3 regions of the Cupriavidus sp. FW305-F7 genome follow, and region 2 is predicted to be linked to each of the others. Evidence: predicted binding sites of a transcription regulator. Region 2 holds the regulator's gene; each other region holds the start of a gene.
What was found. Region 2 encodes LexA, which represses DNA repair genes until DNA is damaged. Its sites were predicted from a motif close to ACTGTATNNNNATACAGT; they were not measured.

Region 1 (7,890 bases), on a different contig from region 2:
CGGGGCGAACGCCAATCCCGGTCACGACCAGATCGGCGGCCAGCTCCGTGCCGGTCGACAATTTCACCCGATCCGGCTGAATCTCCGCCACCGTGGCCCCGAGATGGAACGTTACCCCGTGCGATTCATGAAGCGCCTTGATCATGCCGCCGAGCGCCGCACCCAGGACCCGCTCCATCGGATGCGCTTCGGGCGCGACAACATGCACTTCCAGGCCTCGCGTTCGCAGCGCTGCCGCGACTTCCATCCCGATAAAGCTTGCGCCCACCACGACGCATCGGCATGCCGTGCCGAGACGCGCGATCAATGCGTCGCAGTCGGCCAGCGTACGGAGCACGCCCACGTGCGGCAAGGATGCGCCAGGAACGTCGAGCCGTATCGGCACGGCACCGACGGCAAGCAGAAGCGCGCCGTAGCTCACGTTGCTGCCATCCGAGAGCGTGACGGATTTTTGCGCGGGGCTGAGCTTGACGACACGGTTGTCGGCGCGCACATCGATGTCGTGATCCGCGTAGAACGTCGGTGGCCGCATTGGCAGCCAGTCCGCGTTTGCCGTCCCGGCGAGGTAGTCTTTCGATAGATTCGGCCGGTCGTACGGCAATGAACGATCGGCGCTCAACAGCGTGACGGGGCCGCTATAGCCTTCCCGGCGCAGGGTTTCGACCGCGGCAGTCCCGGCTGCGCCGCCGCCGATGATTACCACGGATTCAGGGAGTTGGGCGGCGGCAAGTCGCGGTGGCTGCACCGCCGGCAGCGCTTCGCGGACGAAGGCCTTTCCGTCTTGCTGTTCCACGCGCCAGCATTTCAGATCGTCCTGGGCGGGCGGCCCCAGGACCGCGCCGGTACGAAGACTGAAGCAGGCGTGATGCCATGGACATCGGATCGTGTCGCCGACCAGCAGGCCGTCCGCCAGAGGCGCCCCATAGTGGGTACAGGTCGCACCGATGGCAAACAGTTCATCAGCCCGTCGCACAAGCAAGACCGGTTCGCCGCCAATCTGGCCTGTCACCATGCCGCCATCAGCAAGGTCAGCCAGCGGCACGCCCTGGGCGAGATCGCATTCATCCTTGGAGGAAGAGCTTTTGGTCATGGCGTCTCTCCTTGCCGGTCATGGCACAGGGCCATTATCGACCTCGATACCGTCAAATGAAAGGCGCATGCAGCGTTACAAACTGCGCCACGGCACGGATATTATTCACGGGTGACCAGCCTCCTTTCCTGACGAAGGGTCATCCGGATAACTGCCCCATGAACAGACCCTCCCGCTTCGCTATCGGCAAGCGCATTGCACCCGCACGCTTTCTGCTGTGCGGCGCCATATTGATTGTTGCGACCTTCGCCGCGGGTGCGCTCGGCGCAGAGCCACGTATTGCGCTGCTGATCGGCTTCGATCTCGCGGCCCTTGTCTTCCTTGGCGCCGCGCTGCCGCTGTTGCGCGCCGATGCTGCGGCCATGCGGCGTACAGCGGAGTACAACGATGCCAACCGCACCGCGCTGCTCGCGATCACCGTGCTGCTCTCGATGGTGATCCTGGTCGCGATCGGCACGCTGATCGCGCGCCCCGAGACACCGCACTGGGCCGACATCGCGCTGATCGTCGCCACGCTCATCCTGTCCTGGCTTTTTGCCAACACCGTTTTCACGCTGCACTATGCGCATCTCTACTATCTCCAGACCGCCACCGGCGACCAGGGCGGGCTGCAGGTGCCGGGCGTTAAGGACCCCAGCTATTGGGACTTCCTCTATTTCAGCTTCACGCTGGGCATGACTTTCCAGACGTCTGACGTGACTATCGCCGGCGCCCACATGCGCAGGGTGGTCCTGGGCCACTGCGTGGCCGCGTTTCTGTTCAACATGGGGATTTTGGCGTTCACCGTGAACGCCCTGGGTGGCTTGTAGGCGACTTGACCACGCGGCCAAAGTGTTCGTGGACAAATTCCTTGCATCCCGCCGGATACTGTATATATTTACAGTACCTGTATGGATGAACAGTAGGAGTCCCGTCCATGGAACACCTGATCCGTGTGCAAAACGATTATGACCGCCAGGTGCTGGCCTGGCTGCGCGGGCGCATCGGCGATGCCGCGCTGCAGACCGCGGCACTGCGCCTGGGCGGCCAGCGCAAGCCTTACCTGTCAACGATCTGCCGCAGCCTGGGCATCCGCCCACCCAGCCGGCGCCAGTTCGCGGCCGAGGCAGCGCGCATGCACCGCGCGGTGGGCGATACCTACCTGGCCCGTATCCGCGAAATCCTTGGCCAGTCACCTGCCGAAGCTGCGCTGCGCCAGTAAGCAGTAGCCGATCACCGGCCACGCCGGCGCCGCCGAGCTCTCGCTGGCCGTATCATGAAGCCCCGTTGCCGTCACACGGCACGGGGCTTTTTTCATCCCTAGCCAAGGCCGATATGAGCGAACATCGCATCCCTACCGCCGCCCTGCACCAGTGGGTGGCCGATCTCTGGCTTGCCGCGGGCAGCAGCGCACAAGAGGCGCGCCTGACGGCCGACCACCTGGTCGGCGCCAACCTGAGCGGGCATGACTCGCACGGCGTCGGCATGATCCCGCGCTATGTGCTGGCCTGGCAGGCCGACGAGCTGCAGCTGAACCAGCAGGTCAGCGTGCTGCACGATGCCGGCAGCATGCTGAGCCTGGACGGCAACCGCGGCATGGGCCAGGCAGTGACGGCGCAGGCCATGGACATGGCTATCGGCCGCGCGCGCGAGCATGGCGTCTGCGTGATGGGCCTGCGCCAGTCGCACCACCTGGGGCGCGTGGGCCACTGGGCCGAGCAGGCCACTGCCGCCGGCATGATCTCGATCCACTTCGTCAACGTGCTGTCCAAGCCCATCGTGGCGCCGCACGGCGGCTACGATGCGCGCTACGGCACCAACCCGTTCACCATCGGCGTGCCTGTGGCGGGCGAGCCGCCGCTGGTGCTGGACTTCGCCACCAGCGCGATCGCGCTGGGCAAGGTGCGCGTGGCCCACAACAAGGGCGTGCCGGTGGCGCCCGGCTGCCTGCTGGACGCGCACGGCGAGCCCACCGCCGATCCTGCCGTGATGTACCCCGCCGACGGCGCGCCGCAAGGCGCGCTGCGGCCCTTTGGCGAGCACAAGGGCCATGTGCTGGCCGTGATGTGCGAGCTGCTGGGCGCCGCGGTCACCGGCGGCCACACCATCCGCCCCGAAACGCTGCGGCATGAGCATGCGGTCTGGAACAACATGCTGGCGATCGTGTTCGATCCCGCGCGCCTGGGCACCAGCACGTCGTTCGGGCATGAGGTAGCGGCGTTCGCCGAGTGGATGAAGGCATCGCGACTGCAGCCCGGGCAGGATGGCATCCGCCTGCCGGGCGAGCCCGAACGGGCCTGGCGCGCCGCCCGCGCCACCCATGTCCCGGTTGACGCCGGCACGCTGGCCCAGCTGGACGATGCCGCCGCGCGGGTGGCGGCCGCGCGCGCCAGCGCGCAGCCTGCGCCGGGGCCGCTGTCTGCGCTGGCTTGCGACTGACTATCATCAGAGATGAACCCGGCGTCGTGCGCGACGCACGGCCGGCCTGGCGCCTGACCACTACCGGACACTGACATGAGCAAGATCGGCTTTATCGGACTTGGCGTGATGGGCAAGCCCATGGTGCAGCACCTTGTCGAGGGCGGGCATACCGTGTCCGCCCATACCCGCAGCGGCGTGCCGCAGGACCTGCAGGATGCCGGCGTGAAAGCCTGCGCCAGCGCCGAGGAGGTGGCAAAGCAGTCGGAGACCATCATCCTGATGCTGCCTGACACGCCCGACGTGGAGCGGGTGCTGTTTGGCGAGAAGGGGGTCGCTGACGGCCTTGCCGACACGGCAGGCGGCGTCACCGTGATCGACATGAGCTCGATCTCGCCGATCGCCACGCGCGAGTTCGCGCGCTGCATCGAGGCGCTCGGTGCCGACTATGTTGATGCGCCGGTCTCCGGCGGCGAGGTCGGGGCCAAGGCGGGCACGCTGTCGATCATGGCCGGCGGCAAGCAGGAAGTATTCGACCGCGTGCTGCCGATCCTGCAACTGATGGGCAAGAACATCACGCGCGTGGGCGAGGCCGGCGACGGCCAGGTGGCCAAGGTGGCCAACCAGGTAATCGTGGCGCTGACCATCGAGGCGGTCAGCGAAGCGCTGGTGCTGGCCGCCCGCGCCGGCGCCGATCCCGCGCGCGTGCGCGAGGCGCTGATGGGCGGCTTTGCCAGCTCGCGCATCCTGGAAGTGCATGGCGAACGCATGATCAAGCGCACCTTCGACCCGGGCTTTCGCATCGCGCTCCACCAGAAGGACCTGGACCTGGCGCTGTCCACCGCGCGCCAGCTCGGCGTGGGCCTGCCCAGCACGGCGTCGTGCCAGCAGCTGTTCAATGTCTGCAGCGGGCTGGGCGGCGCTGGCTGGGATCATTCCGGGCTGGTCAGGGCGATCGAGCACCTATCCTCGTTCGCCATCGGCGACGAGCCGCCCGCAGCCTGAACCACGCCGCCGCCCCGCCGCATGTCGCGCGCGAACACCGTGGTGCTGACCGCACTGGCGATGCTCGCCTTTGCCGGCAATTCACTGCTGTGCCGGCTCGCGCTGAAAGGCACCACCATCGACGCGGCCAGCTTTACGCTGGCCCGCGTCGCCGCGGCGGCGCTGGTGCTGTGGGTCATCGTCGCGGCGCGGCACCAGTTGGTGCGCACGGTCGTGGCGCAGCGGCTGCCGCCGGTGGAAGGCAACTGGATCTCCGCGCTTGCGCTGTTCTGCTATGCCGCGGCCTTTTCCTTCGCCTATGTGCGTCTCACCGCGGGGACCGGCGCACTGCTGCTGTTCGGGGCGGTGCAGGCCACCATGACCGGCTATGGCCTCTATGCCGGCGAGCCCATGCGCGCGCAGCAATGGTTCGGCCTGGCACTGGCGCTGGCCGGGCTGGTGTGGCTGTTGCTGCCAGGGCTGGCCGCGCCGCCGCTGCTGTCCTCGCTGCTGATGATCGCGGCCGGCATCGCGTGGGGCGTTTATTCGCTGCGCGGCAGGCGCGCCGCGGATCCGGCCTCTACCACCGCGGGCAATTTCCTGCGCGCGGTGCCGATGGCGCTGGCGCTGGGTGCGGTGATGCAGGCGCAGCGTTCACTGGACAGCGCGGGACTGGGCTATGCGCTGTTGTCCGGTGCCATCACATCCGGGCTGGGCTATGTCATCTGGTATGCCGTGGTGCCGCGGCTGAAGGCCGCCACCGCCGCCACCGTGCAACTGAGCGTGCCGGTCATTACGGCGGCGGGCGGCATCGCGCTGCTCGGTGAAGCCTTGAGCCTGCGGCTGGCATTGAGCGCGGCCGCGGTGCTGGGCGGCATTGCGCTGGTGATTGCAGGCAAGCGCGCCTAGCTGCCGGCAAACCCGCCCGCATGGAACACCAGCGGCGCACCTGGCGTCGAGCCATAGGCCACCACCTCCACGACAAAGATCACGTGGTCGCCGACCACGCGCACCGAGCGGTGCCGGCAGATGAAATGCGCCAGCGTGCCGTCGATCAGCACCGTGCCGCACGGCCCGGGGCGGCAATCGACGCCTGCAAAGCGGTCACCACTGCGCGCGGCAAAGCGCTGGCACAAGGCCAGCTGGCCACTGCCCAGCACATTGATCGCGTGGCACGGCGCCGCGCGCAGCACCGCCAGGCTGCCGGAACTGCGCGCCAGGCACCACAGCAGCAACGGCGGTGCGAGCGACACCGAGGTAAAGGCATTGATCGTGACGCCGACCGGCTGGCCGTCGGCGTCCGCGGCCGTAACGATGGTAACGCCGGTGGCAAACTGCCCCAGCGCATCGCGCAAGGCTCGCCGCGCCGCGCCATCGTGGCTGATGGCGCGGGCCGCGTCGTCCTGGCCGCTGTCGTTGCATGCTTGCGTGGCATACGGTAGCGGCGCCAGGGCGGGCATCATTGCGCGGCAGGCCGCACCTCGCCGGGCGGCGCGTCGATATCCAGCCCCAGTGCCATGCGCCCTGCGTACTCCTGCTGCGCACCGGCCTGCAGCGGATGGAAGCGCGCGCCCTGCGCATCGCGAAAGCGCCGCTCCAGTCCGGCGTCGCGATAGAAGCCCGCGCCGCCGGCCAGGTCCATCGCCGCCTCGACCGTCGCCAGCACCGCGCGCGCGGCCAGCGTGCGGGCGCACATGATGCGGTTGGTGGTGACCAAGCCCGGCGCCTGCCCCGATGCCGCCGCGAACATCGCATCCAGCGCCAGCTGCGCGGCATCGGCCTCATTGCACAGGCGCCCGGCGGCTTCCACTGCATGCGCGCTCAGGCGCCGCTGGCGCGCCAGCTGCAGCGCGATATCGCGCGCGGCCTCGGCCACGCCGACGTAGACCGCATAGATCAGCGGCAGCGCGATCATCGCCACCGTATGCATCATCGGATGCCACACGCCTTGCGGGCGGCGCGCGGCAATGGCGGTATCCGGCACCAGCACGCCTTCCAGCAGCACATCATGCGAGCCGGTGCCGCGCATGCCGAGCGTGTGCCAGTTCGACAGCACGCGTACGCCCGGCGACTTCATCGGCAGCGCGAAATGCAGCACCGTGGGCCCGGTCTCCGGATCGTCATGGACGGCGCAGGTCATGAACAGGTCCGCCGCCGGCGCGCCGCTGGCGAAGATCTTGCGCGCATCCACGCGAAAGCCGCCATCCACGCGCGTAGCCTTGCCGCTGCCTTGCAGCCAGTCCGATCCGCCGCTGCCCAGCAACACCAGCTGCTCGCCCGCCACGCGCTTGAGCAGCCCCTCCACCGGCGCTTGCTGATTGCGCCAGCGCCATGCGGCCGTGGCCACCGGGTGGGTGTGCATGGCAAAAGCCAGCGCGGTCGATCCGCAGGACTTGCCCAGCTCGCGCAGCACCGCGCCCAGCTCCTGGTGCGAGAGCCCGGCGCCGCCCAGTTCCTGCGGCACGGCCGCAGCAAAGAAGCGGTGCGCGCGCAGGTCGTCGTAGTTGGCGCTGACGAACTGCCCGCTGGCATCGATCTCTGGCGCGCGCGCGTCGAAGGTGCGGCCTAGGGTCGCGGCCAGGCCGAGCCAGTCGGCCTGTGCGCCTGCGCTGGCATCCGCTGCGGAAAGGGTTTCCATGGTGTTGTCTCCGGCTGGTCTGATACGTGCGCTGCGGCGTTGTATGGCGCCAGGCACGGTGCTAGTATCGGAGCCCGGTCCCCTTGCCCGTATGATCGGGCGTCCGGCTTTCTTGCGCGAAACACCGGATCTGGAGGAATGTGACCATGGATGCCTTGTCCGACCTCTTGCGCGCCGTGCAGCTAAGCGGCGCCGTGTTCCTGAACGGCGAGTTCAAGTCGCCGTGGTGCCTGATCAGTGAAGCGGATGCTGAATTGCGCGCCGCCTTCCTGCCCCGCGCCGACCGCGTCGTCTCCTACCACCTGATTACCGAAGGCGTCTGCTGGGCGCGCCTGGTCGACGGCACCGGCCCGGGCGTGCGCGTCGATACCGGCGAACTGCTGGTGGTGCCGCAGGGCGAGCCGCACGTACTGGGCAGCGACCTGCGCCTGCAGCCACTGCCATCCGCTCCGCTGGTGTACGACATGCTGCGCAACAGCCCGGGCGAGGTCATGCGCGTGTCCTACGGCGGCGGCGGCGAAACCACGCGCATGGTGTGCGGCTTCCTGGGGTTCGACGACACCATGGGCAATCCCTTGCTGACGTCGCTGCCGCGGCTGTTCAAGGTGGGGCTGGGCAGCGGGCTGGAATCGGCATGGCTGGCATCGGCGCTGGCCTTTGCCACCTCGGAAGCGGCGGAACCGCGTGCGGGCACCGCCACGGTGCTGGCCAAGCTGTCTGAGCTGCTGTTCGTGCAGGCAGTGCGGCGCTGCATCGACACTCTGCCTGACAATGAAAGCGG
Region 2 (7,890 bases):
ATGGGCTGAGCCCAACTAACTCTTTGGCATGCTGCACATAGTGCCGCTACCGGGCCGGCAGCCAGCTTCACACGCTGCTACTCCATTTGAGTCAAATCCGGCGGCACCACCGGAAGTTGTGGAGCACTGGACAACGCCCCTCGCATCAACAATGCACTGGCCGAGTACGCCACCGCTACCCGGATTGCGGAAGCGTGCTTGCGAGCGGGTTTCCCGGGGGTAGTTGGCCTAGCCGTGCTGTTGCTCTTCAGCTGGCTCAGCCCGATAGGCCGACCAGTAGTAGTGGCTGTGTCGGTTGTGGCGGGCCAGCTCCTTCTCGATGAAAAGCCGGACGGTGCCGAGGTGCCCAGCCTCGACCAGGACCTCATGGTGGCTGGGCCCGTCGTGCGTGGCACGAGGCAGCGTCTGCAGGCCAGCGGCAATGTAGTGCCCCTGAACTCGACCGAGGATGCCGTTTGCGCCGGGAGCGGGGAACGGCTTGGGGGGTGTGGCCGGAAGATGGCAGCCTGCCGCGCGTTTGCTGTTGCCCATGCTCAGCTCCGACCGGCGACGACGCGCACGCCGTCCCGAGAAACCTCGATCTGCGGCTGGTGGCCATAAGCCCGCAACAGCCGGACATTTTCCCGGGTGGAACTCGGAATGTCCTTCCTACGGACTAGTGCGCTGTTGGTGATGAGAAAGGCGCCACAGCTCGGGCAATGGTAGAGGTAGCCATGAGATGGGGCGCGAGTGCGCTCAGCGGCAGCGCCGCAGATGGGGCAGTTTGCAGGTTCGGGCGACATGGCGGGGGCATGGATGAGTACTGTATGGATATACAGTATAGCGCGCTGACCGGAATCGCCATCGGTCATTTTCTTCAGGGTGGCTATCCCTGCGTGGCTTATTGTCGTTTCGACCGACTGATGCCTCCAAGCTTGCCGAGCACCTTGCATGCATCCGCCATGGCTTGCTCGTTGAGCGGGTACCCCCATGCCGGCTGGGCGATAGAGAAGACCGGGCTCAGGTGCGCCATGTTGAACACGACGGCGCTGCCTTGGCTCAGGCGAACCTGCGCGGTGTACCCTATACTTCCGTCCTTTCGCACGCGCTGCGTGATCGTCCCCATATTCTCGGCGCTACAAAAGTTGAGATGGTGCTAAATCGTAGCGCTTGGGACGGAAAAATTGGACGAAATAGGCGGAATCGGCAGGAAATGGAACGCACTCACGGCACCCCGGAAACTGAGGCTACAGGCGGGAAACAAGGAAATATAAGGGCTCGCAGAATATCTGTAGCCCCGATGATGGACTGGACCGACCGCCACTGCCGCATGTTCCACCGCCAGCTCAGCCGCCACACCTGGCTGTACACCGAGATGGTGACCACCGGCGCGCTGCTGCATGGCGACGTCCCGCGCCATCTGGATTTCGATGCGGCCGAACACCCGGTCGCGCTGCAGTTGGGCGGCAGCGAGCCGGCCGATCTTGCCATGGCGGCCAAGCTGGGCCAGCAATGGGGCTATGCGGAAGTCAACCTGAACTGCGGCTGCCCATCCGAGCGCGTGCAGCGCGGGGCCTTCGGCGCCTGCCTGATGGCAGAGCCGCAACTGGTGGCCGACTGCGTCAAGGCGATGCGCGAAGCGGTGGACATCCCGGTCACCGTCAAGCATCGCATCGGCATCGACAAGATCGAGCACTACGATTTCGTTCGTGATTTCGTCGGCCGGGTGGCCGAGGCGGGTTGCGGCACGTTTATCGTCCACGCGCGCAATGCGATCCTGAAGGGCCTGAGCCCGAAAGAAAACCGTGAGATTCCGCCGCTGCGCTATGAGGTGGCGTACCAGCTGAAGCAGGAGTTTCCGGGCCTTGAGATCCTGATCAACGGCGGCATCGTCAGCTATGACGAGATGGCGGCCCACCTCGAGCACGTCGATGGCGTGATGATCGGTCGCGAGGCATACCATCAGCCCTATGTATTGGCCGAAATGGATGCGCGCTTCTATGGCGATGCGAGTGCGCCGACGCCGTCGCGGCTCGACGTCGAACTGGCGATGCAGCGCTATATCGGCGACCTGGTGGAGCGGGGTGGATATATGGGTGCGGTCACGCGCCACATGCTCGGCCTGCATCGTGGAATTGCGGGCGGGCGCGGCTGGCGCCGCGTGCTGTCGGATGCCAAGCGCATGAATGCGGCACGCACGCGTGCCGATGTGAATGCATTGTTCGAAGAGGCGCGCGCGCACTTGCGGCCGCAGACACAAGAGCCACTTGCCGCGTAAGCGAGCGTGGCCCGCGCGCGCACTGCCGAGGCCGCGTTCTAACTTCAAATCGTGAAAATGTGCATGGCTGCGCGGGGGTACCGCGCGCCGCACTTGCAATGCCTGATCGCCCGGAAACCGGCGCCAGGAAAGGGATTCCCCTAATTCGCTGAGGCAGGGCACTTCCATACACTGTGCCTGCCCTCGAATACAGGGCTTTCTTCAACTGATTATTAGCCCGCTTCGGCGGGCTTTTTTTTGTCGGCGCTTTCTTGCTGCTACGCCAGGCTTGTTGCTCTTCGTTTACCCGTATGGTGCATTGCCGGGATGACAGTTACAGTGCAACCGCCTTCAGGGCATTTGAGATCGCTAAATTTAAGAGTCCGCGCTGCGGACTCTTTTTTTGCGCGCTCGCATTGCATGCGCCAGACGAGGGAATTAGACGGTCGCCCTCGTAAAGAGTTCCATCGGTCACGCTGGCAGGCTAGCGCGTATGGCTGATGCCTACGTCCAGCGTGCCGTATGTCGTGATGCTGGATTCCCTGCCGTCGACCCCGCCGCCAGCACATCCGCCGAGCAAGGCCGCCAATACTGTCAGCGCAAGAATTCGCGCAGGCCATCTACACTTGATTTGCATTCCCGTTCCCTGCGTTCGTTGACGTGTCGATTTTGTCGATGACGTCGATTGGGCTCGCATACGCTCGCGAGGTTCCATCGCCAGGTGCTGGCGCCACGGCAATGAGCGGGCAGGGTGGCCAAAAAGAGGCAGGCGGCCCGATGGGGCGGGCCGCCTGACGGGAAGGTCGAGGGGGGTCAATGTCCCTCAGGCACAAGTATCGCTTCGCGCATTTGCGGCATGAACCCTGCAGAGGTAGGGGCTGTGCACAGCATATTTCCGCGAGCGATCGACGGCATGCGCGAAGGTGCCAGCCGGGCCGGGCGCCCTGGTCGGCGGCCGTGATACGATCCCTCGCATTTGCCCCAGGCGAGACAAGGCATGGCATGCGGACCGATGCCGGCAGGGGGGGCAGCGTGGAAAGAGCAAACGTGGAAAACGAAGCGCCGTTCGGTGTTGTCTATGAAGACTTCAGGGTGGTCTGGGTTGCCGAGCAACTGCAGGACGGCAAATGGACGGCACGCTACTGCTGGCACCCCGGCACTTCGGAAGCCGCGGGCAAGGCGTTGCAGGAAGCCGTGCTGAACGGCAAGTCGCGCCGCCTGTTGGGGCAGTTCGATACCGAAGCCGAGACCGTCGAGGCCATCAAGCAGGCAGTGCTGCTTGAGGCAAAGTGGAGCCCGTCCCGAACCTGAGCTTTTATCTAAAAAAAATTGTGCCGGATACTAGCCATTCCGGAAAACTGTTTGTATAATCTTGGTTTTCGTCGATCAGCAACGTAACGCGCTGATGACTTCTACGGTGGCTGTAGCTCAGTTGGTAGAGTCCAGGATTGTGATTCCTGTCGTCGTGGGTTCGAGTCCCATCAGCCACCCCAAAGCATTTTCCAGAACGGCGCCTCGCGAGGGCGCCGTTTTGCATTCCCCGGGGATGGTATGTCTGTTCGAGCGGCAGTGATTGGCGTAGCGATGGCAGCCATGGTGGCAGGGTGTGCCACCGGTACTTCTGAAAAGGACATTCGCGCGCGTGCGCCCATGCGCTTGTTCACGCCAGCAACGATGGGCGATGTTGCGAAATGCCTGCGCAACAATCTGGGCGATGACGCCGCGGTCATCAACTATCCGGCGAAGAACCAGACTGAGATCCGCATCGGCCAGACCACGTCTGGGGGTGAATACCGATACGCCTATCTGATTTCGCTGACGGCGAAGCCGGATGGTACGGCTCTGGAACTGCGCAAGAGCGATACGTGGTTCCCGCAGCTGACGCCGCAGGAGCTGGAAGCCGAAGCCAAGGCGTGTGTGCGTAGCTGAGGGCGGGGCCCACGGCTACGCGGGCTGCGCCCGCAGGGTTCAGGCAGCCAGCTTTTCGGCGGTTTCGAGTTCAAGCATGCGGCAGATCGCCGCCATGCTGCCGACCATGGTGCGGCGCTGCGTACCCTGGTAGACGCGTACGCCCTTGCTCTGGCGGAACGGCACGGGCTTGACCGGGCGACGGGCGGCGACTTGGTGGATTTGCGGCATGGTGGCACCTCTTTTGGGCAAAGCGGGGTCAACACCCGGCAAGCCGGGTGGCGTCTGCAAAGCAATGGAAGCGGGTGGGCCCGCGCAGGCTCGCTGCCTGCGGTGCCCGGCTAGAAGCCGGAAGATCGGATCAGACCGACGGCGATGCCTTCCAGCGAGAACTCCTCGCCAGGCTCCACGATGATGTTGGTGAAGTCCGGGTTTTCTGCGATCAGTTCGATATGGCCACCGCGCCGCTGCAGGCGCTTGACGGTCACGTCATCACCCAGGCGCGCCACCACGATCTTGCCGTTGGCGGCTTCGCTGGCGCGGCGCACGGCCAGCAGGTCGCCATCGAGGATGCCGGCATCGCGCATGCTCAGGCCGCGCACGCGCAGCAGGTAATCGGGGCGTTCGTCGAAGACCGAGGCGTCGACCTGGTACTGGCGGTCGATATGCTCGGCGGCGAGTATCGGGCTGCCGGCAGCAACGCGGCCCACCAGCGGCAGCGTCAGCTGCATCACGCCGGCCATCGGCAACGAAAACTGGTCAGGCATTTCCGAATCGCTGCGTGCCACCTTCAGGCGGATGCCGCGTGAGGCGCCCGGGGTCAATTCGATCACGCCCTTGCGTGCCAGCGCCCTCAGGTGTTCTTCTGCGGCATTGGGCGATGAGAAGCCGAATTCTGCGGCGATTTCGGCGCGCGTGGGCGGAAAGCCGGTGCGGCGGATCGTGTTGCGGATCAGATCGAAAATCTGCTGCTGCCGGGGTGTCAGGGTCGCCATGGGATCGCCATTCCGTGCGGGGCCGCGGGGATTCCGGGTAAGGGATCGGTCGATCCTTTATCCTGCATCCGGCTGGCCAGGCACTGTATGTTTAAACAGTATGCTGTGATTTTATACAGTATCGGCCTGAGCGCAAGCAGAATTTTTGGGGCGTGTCGCATGGATGGATTTGTGGATCGCCAGCGCGGGCCCGCGGCGAGGCGGGGCGCGCCCGTTACAATCGGCATTCCTGTTTTCCCACTTTCTTTGCACGCCTCCATGACCCAATTGCCTCGCATCGTCGTACTTGCCACCGGCGGCACCATCGCTGGCGCGGCCGGCAACTCCGCCAGCAGCGCTCGCTACCAGGCGGCGACCGTGCCGGTGTCGTCGTTGCTGGCAGCGGTGCCCGCGCTGCAGTCGGCGGCCCGCATCGAAGCCGAGCAGGTGGCCCAGGTCGACAGCAAAGACATGACCTTCATGCTCTGGCAAACGCTGGCGGCGCGGGTTGAGCACTGGTCCGCGCAGCCCGACGTGGCCGGCATCGTGATCACGCACGGCACCGATACACTGGAAGAAACCGCGATGGCGCTGCACCTGACGCAATCGTGTCCGGTGCCCGTGGTGATGACGGCGGCAATGCGGCCATCGACGTCGCTGTCGGCCGATGGCCCGCTGAACCTGCTGGATGCGGTGCGCGTGGCCGCTCATCCCGATGCGCGCGGCAAGGGTGTGCTGGTGGTGCTGAACCAGCAGATCCACGCTGCGCGGGATGTGGCCAAGGCCCACACGTCGGCGGTCGATGCCTTTGTCTCGGCCTGCGGGCCGCTGGGTTTCGTGCAGGATGACTACGTGCGCTTCGCGCGCGCGCCGCGCGCGGCCTGGGTGATTGGGCCGATGCCGACGGCGTGGCCGGTGGTGGAGATCGTGGCCAGCTACGCCCAGCCGGGCAGGGTGGCTGTGGATGCGCTGGTCCGCGCGGGCGTCGCCGGACTGGTGGTGGCTGCCGCTGGCAATGGCTCGGTGCATGAGGTGCTGGCCGAGGCGCTGGCCGATGCCGCTGCCGCGGGTGTGGCCGTGGTGCGCAGTTCCCGCACCGGGGCCGGCCATGTGGCGATTCCGCCCCAGCTCAGCCCGGCGGATGGGGCTTTTGTTTCCGCAACGGACCTCAATCCCTATAAGGCGCGCGTGCTGCTGGCCATGGCGCTAGCAGCCGACGCAGGGCTGGCGCGGGATCCGGCGAGGCTGCAGGCCTTGATTGCCAACGCCTGATTTGCCTGTGTAAACAGCGGCTTGCGCACTTGCCGATACGCGCGCTATAATGTAAGGCTATTCAACCTTGCCACACCGGACTCGTGACGCCCGGGTGGCTAATCCAAAAGGAGCGTCAATGCGTCATTACGAAATCGTCTTCATCGTCCACCCGGACCAGAGCGAACAAGTGCCGGCCATGATCGAGCGCTACAAGCAGCTCGTGACCTCGCAGAACGGCAACGTTCACCGCGTGGAAGACTGGGGCCGTCGCCAGATGGCTTACATGATCCAGAAGCTGGCCAAGGCTCACTACGTTTGCCTGAACATCGAATGCGGCAAGGAAACGCTGGCTGAACTGGAACACGCGTTCAAGTTCAACGACGCCGTCCTGCGCCACCTGATCGTGCAGACCAAGAAGGCCGAGACTGCACCTTCGCCGATGATGAAGGAAGTGCAGCGCGAAGAAGCCCGCAAGGCCGCGCAAACGACCACCGAAGGCCAGGCCGCCTGAGTGCGGACTGCGGTGCGTGCCATGGCTGACAGCGTCAGCCATGGCAGCATGGATTGCAACCAGCAAGAGGCCCCGCGTTGAACCAGCTTCGGCTTGCCGCCACCCTGGCGGAACGCGATGCCCTGCGCTATACCCCGGCCGGGGTCCCCGTCGTGAACTGCATCCTGCAGTACAGCGGCGAGGCCGTCGAGGCGCAAACGCCGCGGCAGGTCGAGTTTGCAATCGCAGCGATGGGGATCGGACAGGTTGGCCAGCGTCTGGAGCGGTTGCCGCTCGGCACGCTGCTCGACTGTGAAGGATTCCTGGCCCGCAGGCACCGCAACAGCAAGGCTCTCGTCTTTCACATCACTGGATGTAAAGCATTCGAAAAGGATTGAATCATGGCATTCGTCAAACGTGACAACAAGAACAAGAAGCGCTTCCAGCAACAGAACCCGCTGTTCAAGCGCAAGCGCTTCTGCCGCTTCACCGTGGCTGGCGTGGAACAGATCGACTACAAGGATCTGGACACCCTGAAGGACTTCATCGGCGACAACGGCAAGATCACGCCGGCCCGCCTGACCGGTACTAAGGCTCACTATCAGCGTCAGCTGGATACGGCCATCAAGCGTGCGCGTTTCCTCGCGCTGATGCCGTACACCGACCTGCACAAGAACTGATCAGGCCCTAGGTCCGTTAAGGAGAGAATGCGATGCAAATTATTCTGCTGGAAAAAGTCGTCAACCTGGGCAACCTGGGTGACATCGTCAAGGTGAAGGACGGTTACGCCCGTAACTTCCTGATCCCGGGCAAGAAGGCCCGCCGCGCTACGCAAACCGCGATCGCCGAATTCGAAGTCAAGCGCGCCGAGCTGGAAAAGGCCGCTGCCGAGAAGCTGGCCGCCGCGCAAGCCGAAGGCGAGAAGCTGAACGGCCTGACGGTACAGATCAGCCAGAAGTCGGGTGTGGACGGCCGCCTGTTCGGTTCCGTGACCAACGCCGACATCGCTGAAGCCCTGGCTGGCCAAG
Region 3 (7,890 bases), on a different contig from region 2:
TTAACATGCTGCGCCACGTTGACCGGGAACATCCTTGCGCAGCAACTGTCGCCGCGCGATTGTCGGCCGACCATGGCACCCGGCATGACACAGCGGCTTGGCGCAACGCACCAGCAAACACGGGCTCAGCGATGGCAACAAAATCGTCTGCAGTCCAATCGGGAGATGACGCAATGCAGCGAATTTACCCTGATGGCAGTGCAGGTACTCCGGGGGAAATGGCGCATGCGCCATACATCCTACTTAACCCTCGTCGCCGTAGTCTTCGTCCGCACCCTGGATGATCTTGCTGACGACCGAACGCGAAAACCCGCGCGCCACCATGAAGCGGATCTGCTTGGCCCGTGCCTCGGGTGTGTCGGGCGGAGTGCCGAAGCGCTTGCGCCAGACCTCACGGGCGCGCTCCACTTCCGTGGCGCGCAGCCGCTCTTGTAGATCACCCAGCTGCTCGCTGCCGAGCTTGTGGGTCTTGGCCTCCTGCATCACGCGCGCGGTGCCGTAGCGGGCGCCGCGGCGGTGCACCAGGCTGTCGGCAAAGCGCTGGTTCGACAGCCAGTTCTCGCGCTCCAGCGCGTCCAGCAACTGCTCCAGCTGCTCGGCCGACTCGGCATGCGGCGCCAGCTTGCGCGCCAGTTCGGCACGGCTGTGCTCGCGGCGCGACAGGTAGCCGACGGCGCGGGCCTTCAGCGAGAGCGGGGGACGGGTTGCCATGGGTTACCGAATTCTGTGGATGGGGACCCGCGCCAAGCAAAAAGGCCGGGGCATCGGCGATGCCCCGGCCTTCCGGATGGCGCAATGGCCGCTGGCGCGGTCAGTCTTCGACCGCTACCGGCGTGGCAGCCGCCGTGGGGTTCATGGCCACCACGCCCAGCGCCGCGCGCACCTTGTTTTCGATCTCGTCGGCAATGTCCGGGTTCTCGCGCAGGTATTCGCGCGCGTTGTCCTTCCCCTGGCCGATCTTGTCGCCGTTGTAGCTGTACCAGGCGCCGGACTTCTCGACGATCTTGGCGTCCACGCCCAGGTCGATGATCTCGCCCTGGCGCGAAATACCCTGGCCGTAGAGGATGTCGAAGAAGGCTTCGCGGAACGGCGGCGACACCTTGTTCTTGACCACCTTGACCTTGGTCTCGTTGCCGATCACGTCGTCGCCCTTCTTGATCGAGCCGATGCGGCGGATATCCAGTCGCACCGAGGCGTAGAACTTCAGCGCGTTGCCACCAGTGGTGGTTTCCGGCGAGCCGAACATCACGCCGATCTTCATGCGGATCTGGTTGATGAAGATCACCAGGCAGTTGGTGCGCTTGATGGTGCCGGTCAGCTTGCGCAGCGCCTGGCTCATCAGGCGGGCCTGCAGACCCGGCAGCGAGTCGCCCATTTCGCCTTCGATTTCGGCCTTGGGCACCAGCGCCGCCACCGAGTCGATCACGATCAGGTCGATCGAGCCCGAGCGCACCAGCGCGTCGGTGATTTCCAGCGCCTGCTCACCGGTGTCCGGCTGCGAGATCAGCAGGTCGCCGACATTGACGCCCAGCTTGTTGGCGTAGCTGACGTCCAGCGCGTGCTCGGCGTCGATAAAGGCGCAGGTGCCGCCCAGCTTCTGCATCTCGGCCACGACCTGCAGCGTCAGCGTGGTCTTGCCCGACGATTCCGGACCATAGATCTCGACCACGCGGCCGCGCGGCAGGCCGCCGACGCCAAGCGCGATGTCCAGGCCGAGCGAACCGGTGGATACCACCTGGATGTCCTTCTCGACCTCGCCGTCGCCCAGGCGCATGATCGAGCCCTTGCCGAACTGCTTCTCGATCTGGGAGAGCGCGGCGGCAAGCGCCTTCTGCTTCTCGGCGCTCACGCCGGCACCTGCCTTCTTGTCGTCCATGGTCGTCCTTGAATCAATGGTGTATAAATAGGCCGCATGTGGCGCGGCACCGGCATTTTCTGGCGCCAGCGCCGGCCCGGCTGTCTGCGCGGCCGCTCTCCAGGGGGTCTCCCCGGGCAGCCCCAGCGGAACGTGCGGGTACTGTATAAAAAAACAGTATGCTTGGCAAGCCCCATCGCGCCTCATTCCGCCGGCGCCGGCTATGCCGGCCAGGGTGGAGACAACCATGCGCATTCTGATCGCCGAAGATGACGACGTGCTGGCCGACGGCCTGACGCGCTCGCTACGCCACTCGGGCTATGCCGTCGACCACGTCACCAATGGCCTGGAAGCCGATTCCGCGCTGTCGACCCAGACCTTCGACCTGCTGATCCTGGACCTGGGCCTGCCGCGCATGTCCGGGCTGGAAGTGCTCAAGCGCCTGCGCGCGCGCGGCGCCATGCTGCCGGTGCTGATCCTGACCGCCGCCGACAGCGTCGACGAGCGCGTCAAGGGCCTGGACCTTGGGGCCGACGACTATATGGCCAAGCCCTTTGCCCTGTCCGAACTGGAAGCGCGCGTACGCGCGCTGGTGCGGCGCGGCGCCGGCGGCGGCGCCACGCTGATGCGGCACGGGCCGCTGGCCTACGACCAGGTCGGGCGCATCGCCTATATCAACGACCAGATGCTGGACCTGTCCGCGCGCGAGATCGGGTTGCTGGAGATCCTGCTGACACGCAGCGGCCGCCTGGTATCGAAAGAGCAGTTGGTGGACCACCTGTGCGAGTGGGGCGAGGAAGTCAGCAACAACGCCATCGAGGTCTACGTGCACCGACTGCGCAAGAAGATCGAAGTCGGCGGCATCCGCATCGCCACTGTACGCGGGCTTGGCTACTGCCTGGAGAAATTCCAGCCGGCGGTGGCCACGCACCACTGATCCCCACCCGACGCAACCGCAGGCCAAGCGACCGACCTGAGCGCAAACCGCCGAGATGAGCCTGCTGCGACTGCCCTGGCGGCGCGCGCCCCGCACCGCGCCACCCCCTCCTTCCACCGCCCCGGCCCCGGACGCCGCCGACCAGGACCTGGCCGACGCACTGCCGCACCTGGAGGAAAGCACCGCGCATCCGTCGCCGCGCTCATTGTTCGGCGAGATCCTCGACTGGATGCTGGCGCCGCTGCTGCTGCTCTGGCCGATGAGCATCGCGGTGACCTACCTGGTGGCCAAGTCGATCGCCAACGGGCCCTTCGACCGCGCGCTGGAGGCCAGCGCCATCGTGCTGTCGCAGCAGGTGCGCGAGGTCAACGGGCGCATCACGCTGCAGCTGCCGCTGTCGGCGCGCGAGATCCTGCGCGCCGACGAGACCGACAACATCTATTACCAGGTGGTCGGCAAGCGCGGCGAGTATATCGCCGGCGACCACGACCTGCCGCTGCCGTCCGAGGAAGACCAGGGCCATGCGGGCCTGGTGTCCCTGCGCGATGACCACGTGGCCGGCAACGACGTGCGCGTGGCCTACACCTATATCGACCTGAAGCAGGTCAGCGGCACCCAGCCGGTGCTGGTGCAGGTGGCCGAGACCCTGGACAAGCGCGCGCGCCTGGCCAACGAAATCATCAAGGGCGTGATCCTGCCGCAGTTCGTGATCCTGCCGCTGGCGGTGGTGCTGGTGTGGTTCGGGCTGTCGCGCGGGCTAGCGCCGCTGACCGCGATCCAGCAGCGCATCCGCGCGCGCAACCCCGGCGATACCAGCCCGATCGACGAACGCGCCGCACCGCAGGAAATCACGCCGCTGGTGGGTTCGTTCAACGACCTGCTGGCGCGCCTGGACCAGTCGGTGCAGACCCAGAAGCGCTTTATCGCCGATGCCGCGCACCAGATGAAGACACCACTGGCGGGCCTGCGCATGCAGGCCGAGCTGGCGCAGCGCGAGCAGTCGCCGGAAGAGCTGCGGCGCTCGCTGGCGCAGATCGCCGGCAGCTCTGAGCGCACCGCGCACCTGGTCACGCAGCTGCTGTCGCTTGCGCGCATGGAAAACCTGGCGGGCACCGGCGGCATGGCGGCGCTGGACCTGGCGGCGCTCGCGCGCGAGGTGGTCAAGGACTGGCTGCCGCAGGCCTGGGCGCGCGACATCGACCTGGGACTGGATGCGGACGACCATCCGGTGATGGTGCAGGGCAACCGCCTGATGCTGACCGAGATGCTGAACAACCTGCTCGACAACGCCATCCGCTACACGCCGCGCGGCGGGCATGCCACGGTGCGCGTCAGCGCCGACGCCTTCGAGCCGTTCGCCTACCTGGATGTGGAAGACACCGGCCCGGGCATTGCGCCGGCCGAGCGCGAGCGCGTGATGGAGCGCTTCTACCGCGTGCTCGGCACCAATACTGAAGGCAGCGGCCTGGGCCTGGCGATCGTGCGCGAGATCGTGCAGCAGCACGGCGGCGACGTCCAGATTTCCGACCATGTCTACCAGCAATCGCCACGGCTGGCCGGCGCGCATTTCCGCGTGACGCTGCGCCGGCCCGACTACCTCCCGCCCGCATGAACGACAGCCCCGCCCCCGATAGTGCCGAAGCCCGCCAGCGCCAGGCCTGGCGGCGCAACCTGCGCTGGATCTGCGGACTGCTCGCGATCTGGTTCACCGTCACCTTCGTGGTGGCATGGTTTGCGCGCGACCTGCGCTTCGACTTCTTCGGCTGGCCGTTCTCGTTCTGGGTCGGCGCGCAAGGCGCGCTGGTGGTGTACGTGCTGATGGCCGCGCTCTACGCCTGGCGCATGAACCGCGCCGACGGCGAAACCAACACCGACAGCCTGGCCGCGCCCGCCCCGGCGCCTTCGCAGGGCGCGTCGCGCGGCACGGGCGCCGATGCTGCATAGCCGCACCCCTGCAAAGCGCGCCATTGCGCCACACAAGCACATCGCCCCCCGCAGCGCAGCATCCAGCCGCCCGCCGGCGGCTAGCGTATACCCCGACATTCTTTGACGATTCCGTGCCCGGTTCTGTCAGAACGCAGTAAGTTTCGCCACCCACAATCCTCTGCAACTCAGGCATAGCGGCCAGCCGCGCGGTCTTTTCCGCGCCACGCCCACCCGAGATCCATTCCAGACGGAGGAGACGATATGGCAAACGTGCAAAACGTTGCGGTGCCCGGAGGGGGCGCGCAGAACGCACCGATGACAGCCGAAGAGCGCAAGGTGATCTTTGCCTCATCGCTGGGCACGGTGTTCGAGTGGTACGATTTTTATCTCTACGGCTCGCTGGCGGCGATCATTGCCAAGCAGTTCTTCGCCGGACTGGATCCCACCTCGGCCTTCATCTTCGCGCTGCTCGCATTCGCCGCCGGCTTTATCGTGCGGCCGTTCGGCGCGCTGGTGTTCGGCCGCCTGGGGGACATGATCGGGCGCAAGTACACCTTCCTGGTGACGATCCTGATCATGGGCCTGTCGACCTTCATCGTCGGCCTGCTGCCGGGCTATGCCACCATCGGCTGGGCTGCACCGATCATCCTGATCGCCCTGCGCATGCTGCAGGGCCTGGCGCTCGGCGGCGAGTACGGCGGTGCCGCCACCTACGTGGCCGAGCACGCACCGCACGGCAAGCGCGGCGCCTATACCTCGTGGATCCAGACCACGGCCACGCTGGGCCTGTTCCTGTCGCTGATCGTGATCCTGCTGTGCCGCGAAATGACCGGGCCCAACTTCGAGACCTGGGGCTGGCGCATCCCGTTCCTGGTGTCGATCCTGCTGCTGGGCGTGTCGGTGTATATCCGCCTGTCGATGAGCGAATCCCCGGCGTTCCAGCGCATGAAGGCAGAGGGCAAGACCTCCAAGGCCCCGCTGACCGAATCCTTCGGCCAGTGGCGCAACCTGAAGATCGTGATCCTGGCGCTGGTCGGCCTGACCGCCGGGCAGGCCGTGGTGTGGTACACCGGCCAGTTCTACACGCTGTTCTTCCTCACCCAGGTGCTGAAGGTCGACGCCAAGACCGCCAACCTGCTGATCGCCGGCGCGCTGGTGCTGGGCACCCCCTTCTTCGTGTTCTTCGGTTCGCTGTCCGACAAGATCGGCCGCAAGTGGATCATCATGGCCGGTTGCGCGCTGGCAGTGCTGACCTACTTCCCCATCTTCAAGGGCCTGACCCACTACGCCAACCCCTCGCTCGAGCGCGCCCAGCAAAGCGCACAGATCGTCGTCACCGCCGATCCGAAGCAGTGCTCCTTCCAGGGCAGCCCGATCGCCCGCGAGATCGACTTCCGCAGCTCGTGCGACATCGTCAAGCGCACCCTGGCCCAGGCATCGGCCAGCTATGAAGTCGTCGACGCGCCCGCCGGCACCACCGCCACGGTAAAGATCGGCGACACGGAGATCCCCTCCTTCAACGCCAGCCTGGTCCCCGCCGGCCATAGCTTCGACGACGCCAGCAAGAAGCAGATTGCCAGCTTCAAGAAGCAAGTGGCGGACTCCATGTCCGCCGCCGGCTACCCGACCAAGGCGGACCCGGCACAGATGAACACGATCATGGTGCTGGTGCTGCTGACCATCCTGGTGATCTACGTCACCATGGTCTACGGCCCGATCGCCGCCATGCTGGTGGAACTGTTCCCGACCCGCATCCGCTACACCTCGATGTCGCTGCCCTACCATATCGGCAACGGCTGGTTCGGCGGCCTGCTGCCCACCATCTCGTTCGCGCTGGTGGCCCAGAACGGCAACATCTACTACGGGCTCTGGTATCCGATCATCATCGCAGCCATCACCTTCGTGATCGGCGCGCTGTTCATCCGCGAGACCAAGGACGTGAACATCTACGCCAACGACTGAGCGGTCGCCCGGCACTAACGGAAACGGCAGGCCATCCGGCCTGCCGTTTTTTTATGCATGGGCCCTTCGTGCAAAATCTTCGCAGCAAGGTGTTGACAGCCTCGAAAGCCCAGGTATAATCTCAGTCTTCGTTGGCGAATTAGCTCAGTCGGTTAGAGCGACGGAATCATAATCCGCAGGTCCGGGGTTCGAGTCCCTGATTCGCCACCATCTATTTTAAAAGCCGCGATCCCGCATGGGTTCGCGGCTTTTTTCTTTGGGTCGTTACCAGGGCGCAAGCGAGCCGCCCATCATGGGCGGCCACAGACAACGCTTACCAGTAACGCACGCGCCCGGTATCGATGTGCACGAACTGGTCAGACTCATAGAAGCCGACACCCCCGCCCTGCAATGACTTGGCCGCGTCGCGCACGTCCGCCAGCGGCACGCCGGCCAGGCGGATGTCGATGGCCTTGCCGTCCATGTGCAGGCTGTGCCTGGCCACGCCGCCGCCGCGCGTGTTGCGCAGGCGCGAGTTGGTGGCCGGGCTGCGGTAGCCGGAAATGACCTGGAACGGCTGGTCGGTGCCAAGCTCGCGGCGGACCTGGAACAGCAGGTCGAACAACTGCGGGTCGATCATGCCGACCTTGCCGGAGTAGTGGTCGCGCAGGAAGCCGTTGAGCGTCGTCAGCGCTTCGGGCACGAAGCGGTCGCCAACAGCATAGACCAACGACACGCGTTCGCCGGTGTGGGTGTGGTCGAAGGCCAGCGTGCGGGCGTCCGGCAGGCCTGCCAGGGCCTGGTTTGCAGGCAGGCTGGCCAGCGCCTGGCGCGGCGTCAACGGCATCAGGCCGGCGGCAAGGGCCAGGCCTCCGGTGGTATGAAGAAAGCGGCGGCGTGCCTTGCGCGTCGCATCAGTCATGGTACTTCCTCTGAATGTGCCAGTGGCGCCTCAGTGGGTGGTGGCGGAGGCGCTCGCAATAGCTGGTTGCTGGGGCCGTCCGTTGCGTTGCCGCAGTGCCTTGTCCAGCAATTTGTCGTGACCGTAGATGTCAGGCAAGAAGGATACACGACCATCGGCGCGCGCAATGACCGTGCCGTAGGCCAGCACCACCGGCAAGGGCTGCTGCAGGCGCACCGTATTGGACTTGCCACGCGTCATCGCTTCGCGGATCCGGGTCTCGTTCCAGTCCGGCATATCCTGCAACACGAACTGGGCCAATGCTACTGG

Region 1: AC3WL8_RS19590 (CppA family protein) is a predicted target of LexA. The motif match lies at 1,957-1,974, and genes of this name have one in related genera.
Region 3: recA (recombinase RecA) is a predicted target of LexA. The motif match lies at 2,017-2,034, and genes of this name have one in related genera.

Annotation. Positions count from the first base shown of each region.
Region 1 covers NZ_JBYSYC010000020.1:73,087-80,976, forward strand. Annotated here, with positions in the region: gene AC3WL8_RS19580 (FAD-dependent oxidoreductase) at 1-1,090, opposite strand, end outside; gene AC3WL8_RS19585 (DUF1345 domain-containing protein) at 1,147-1,899, shown strand; gene AC3WL8_RS19590 (CppA family protein) at 2,007-2,291, shown strand; gene AC3WL8_RS19595 (malate/lactate/ureidoglycolate dehydrogenase) at 2,405-3,508, shown strand; gene AC3WL8_RS19600 (2-hydroxy-3-oxopropionate reductase) at 3,584-4,492, shown strand; gene AC3WL8_RS19605 (DMT family transporter) at 4,514-5,380, shown strand; gene AC3WL8_RS19610 (flavin reductase family protein) at 5,377-5,934, opposite strand; gene AC3WL8_RS19615 (acyl-CoA dehydrogenase family protein) at 5,931-7,109, opposite strand; gene AC3WL8_RS19620 (AraC family transcriptional regulator) at 7,256-7,890, shown strand, end outside.
Region 2 covers NZ_JBYSYC010000031.1:89,324-97,213, reverse strand. Annotated here, with positions in the region: gene AC3WL8_RS26025 (hypothetical protein) at 229-531, opposite strand; gene AC3WL8_RS26020 (hypothetical protein) at 881-1,105, opposite strand; gene dusA (tRNA dihydrouridine(20/20a) synthase DusA) at 1,193-2,257, shown strand; gene AC3WL8_RS26010 (hypothetical protein) at 3,239-3,547, shown strand; tRNA gene AC3WL8_RS26005 (tRNA-His) at 3,654-3,729, shown strand; gene AC3WL8_RS26000 (hypothetical protein) at 3,788-4,165, shown strand; gene AC3WL8_RS25995 (hypothetical protein) at 4,205-4,375, opposite strand; gene lexA (transcriptional repressor LexA) at 4,486-5,139, opposite strand; gene AC3WL8_RS25985 (asparaginase) at 5,398-6,390, shown strand; gene rpsF (30S ribosomal protein S6) at 6,509-6,883, shown strand; gene priB (primosomal replication protein N) at 6,961-7,260, shown strand; gene rpsR (30S ribosomal protein S18) at 7,264-7,542, shown strand; gene rplI (50S ribosomal protein L9) at 7,575-7,890, shown strand, end outside.
Region 3 covers NZ_JBYSYC010000071.1:11,427-19,316, forward strand. Annotated here, with positions in the region: gene recX (recombination regulator RecX) at 244-711, opposite strand; gene recA (recombinase RecA) at 812-1,876, opposite strand; gene AC3WL8_RS37240 (response regulator) at 2,103-2,792, shown strand; gene AC3WL8_RS37245 (sensor histidine kinase) at 2,848-4,404, shown strand; gene AC3WL8_RS37250 (DUF4212 domain-containing protein) at 4,401-4,736, shown strand; gene AC3WL8_RS37255 (MFS transporter) at 4,980-6,680, shown strand; tRNA gene AC3WL8_RS37260 (tRNA-Met) at 6,814-6,890, shown strand; gene mepK (peptidoglycan L,D-endopeptidase MepK) at 6,994-7,581, opposite strand; gene AC3WL8_RS37270 (L,D-transpeptidase family protein) at 7,612-7,890, opposite strand, start outside.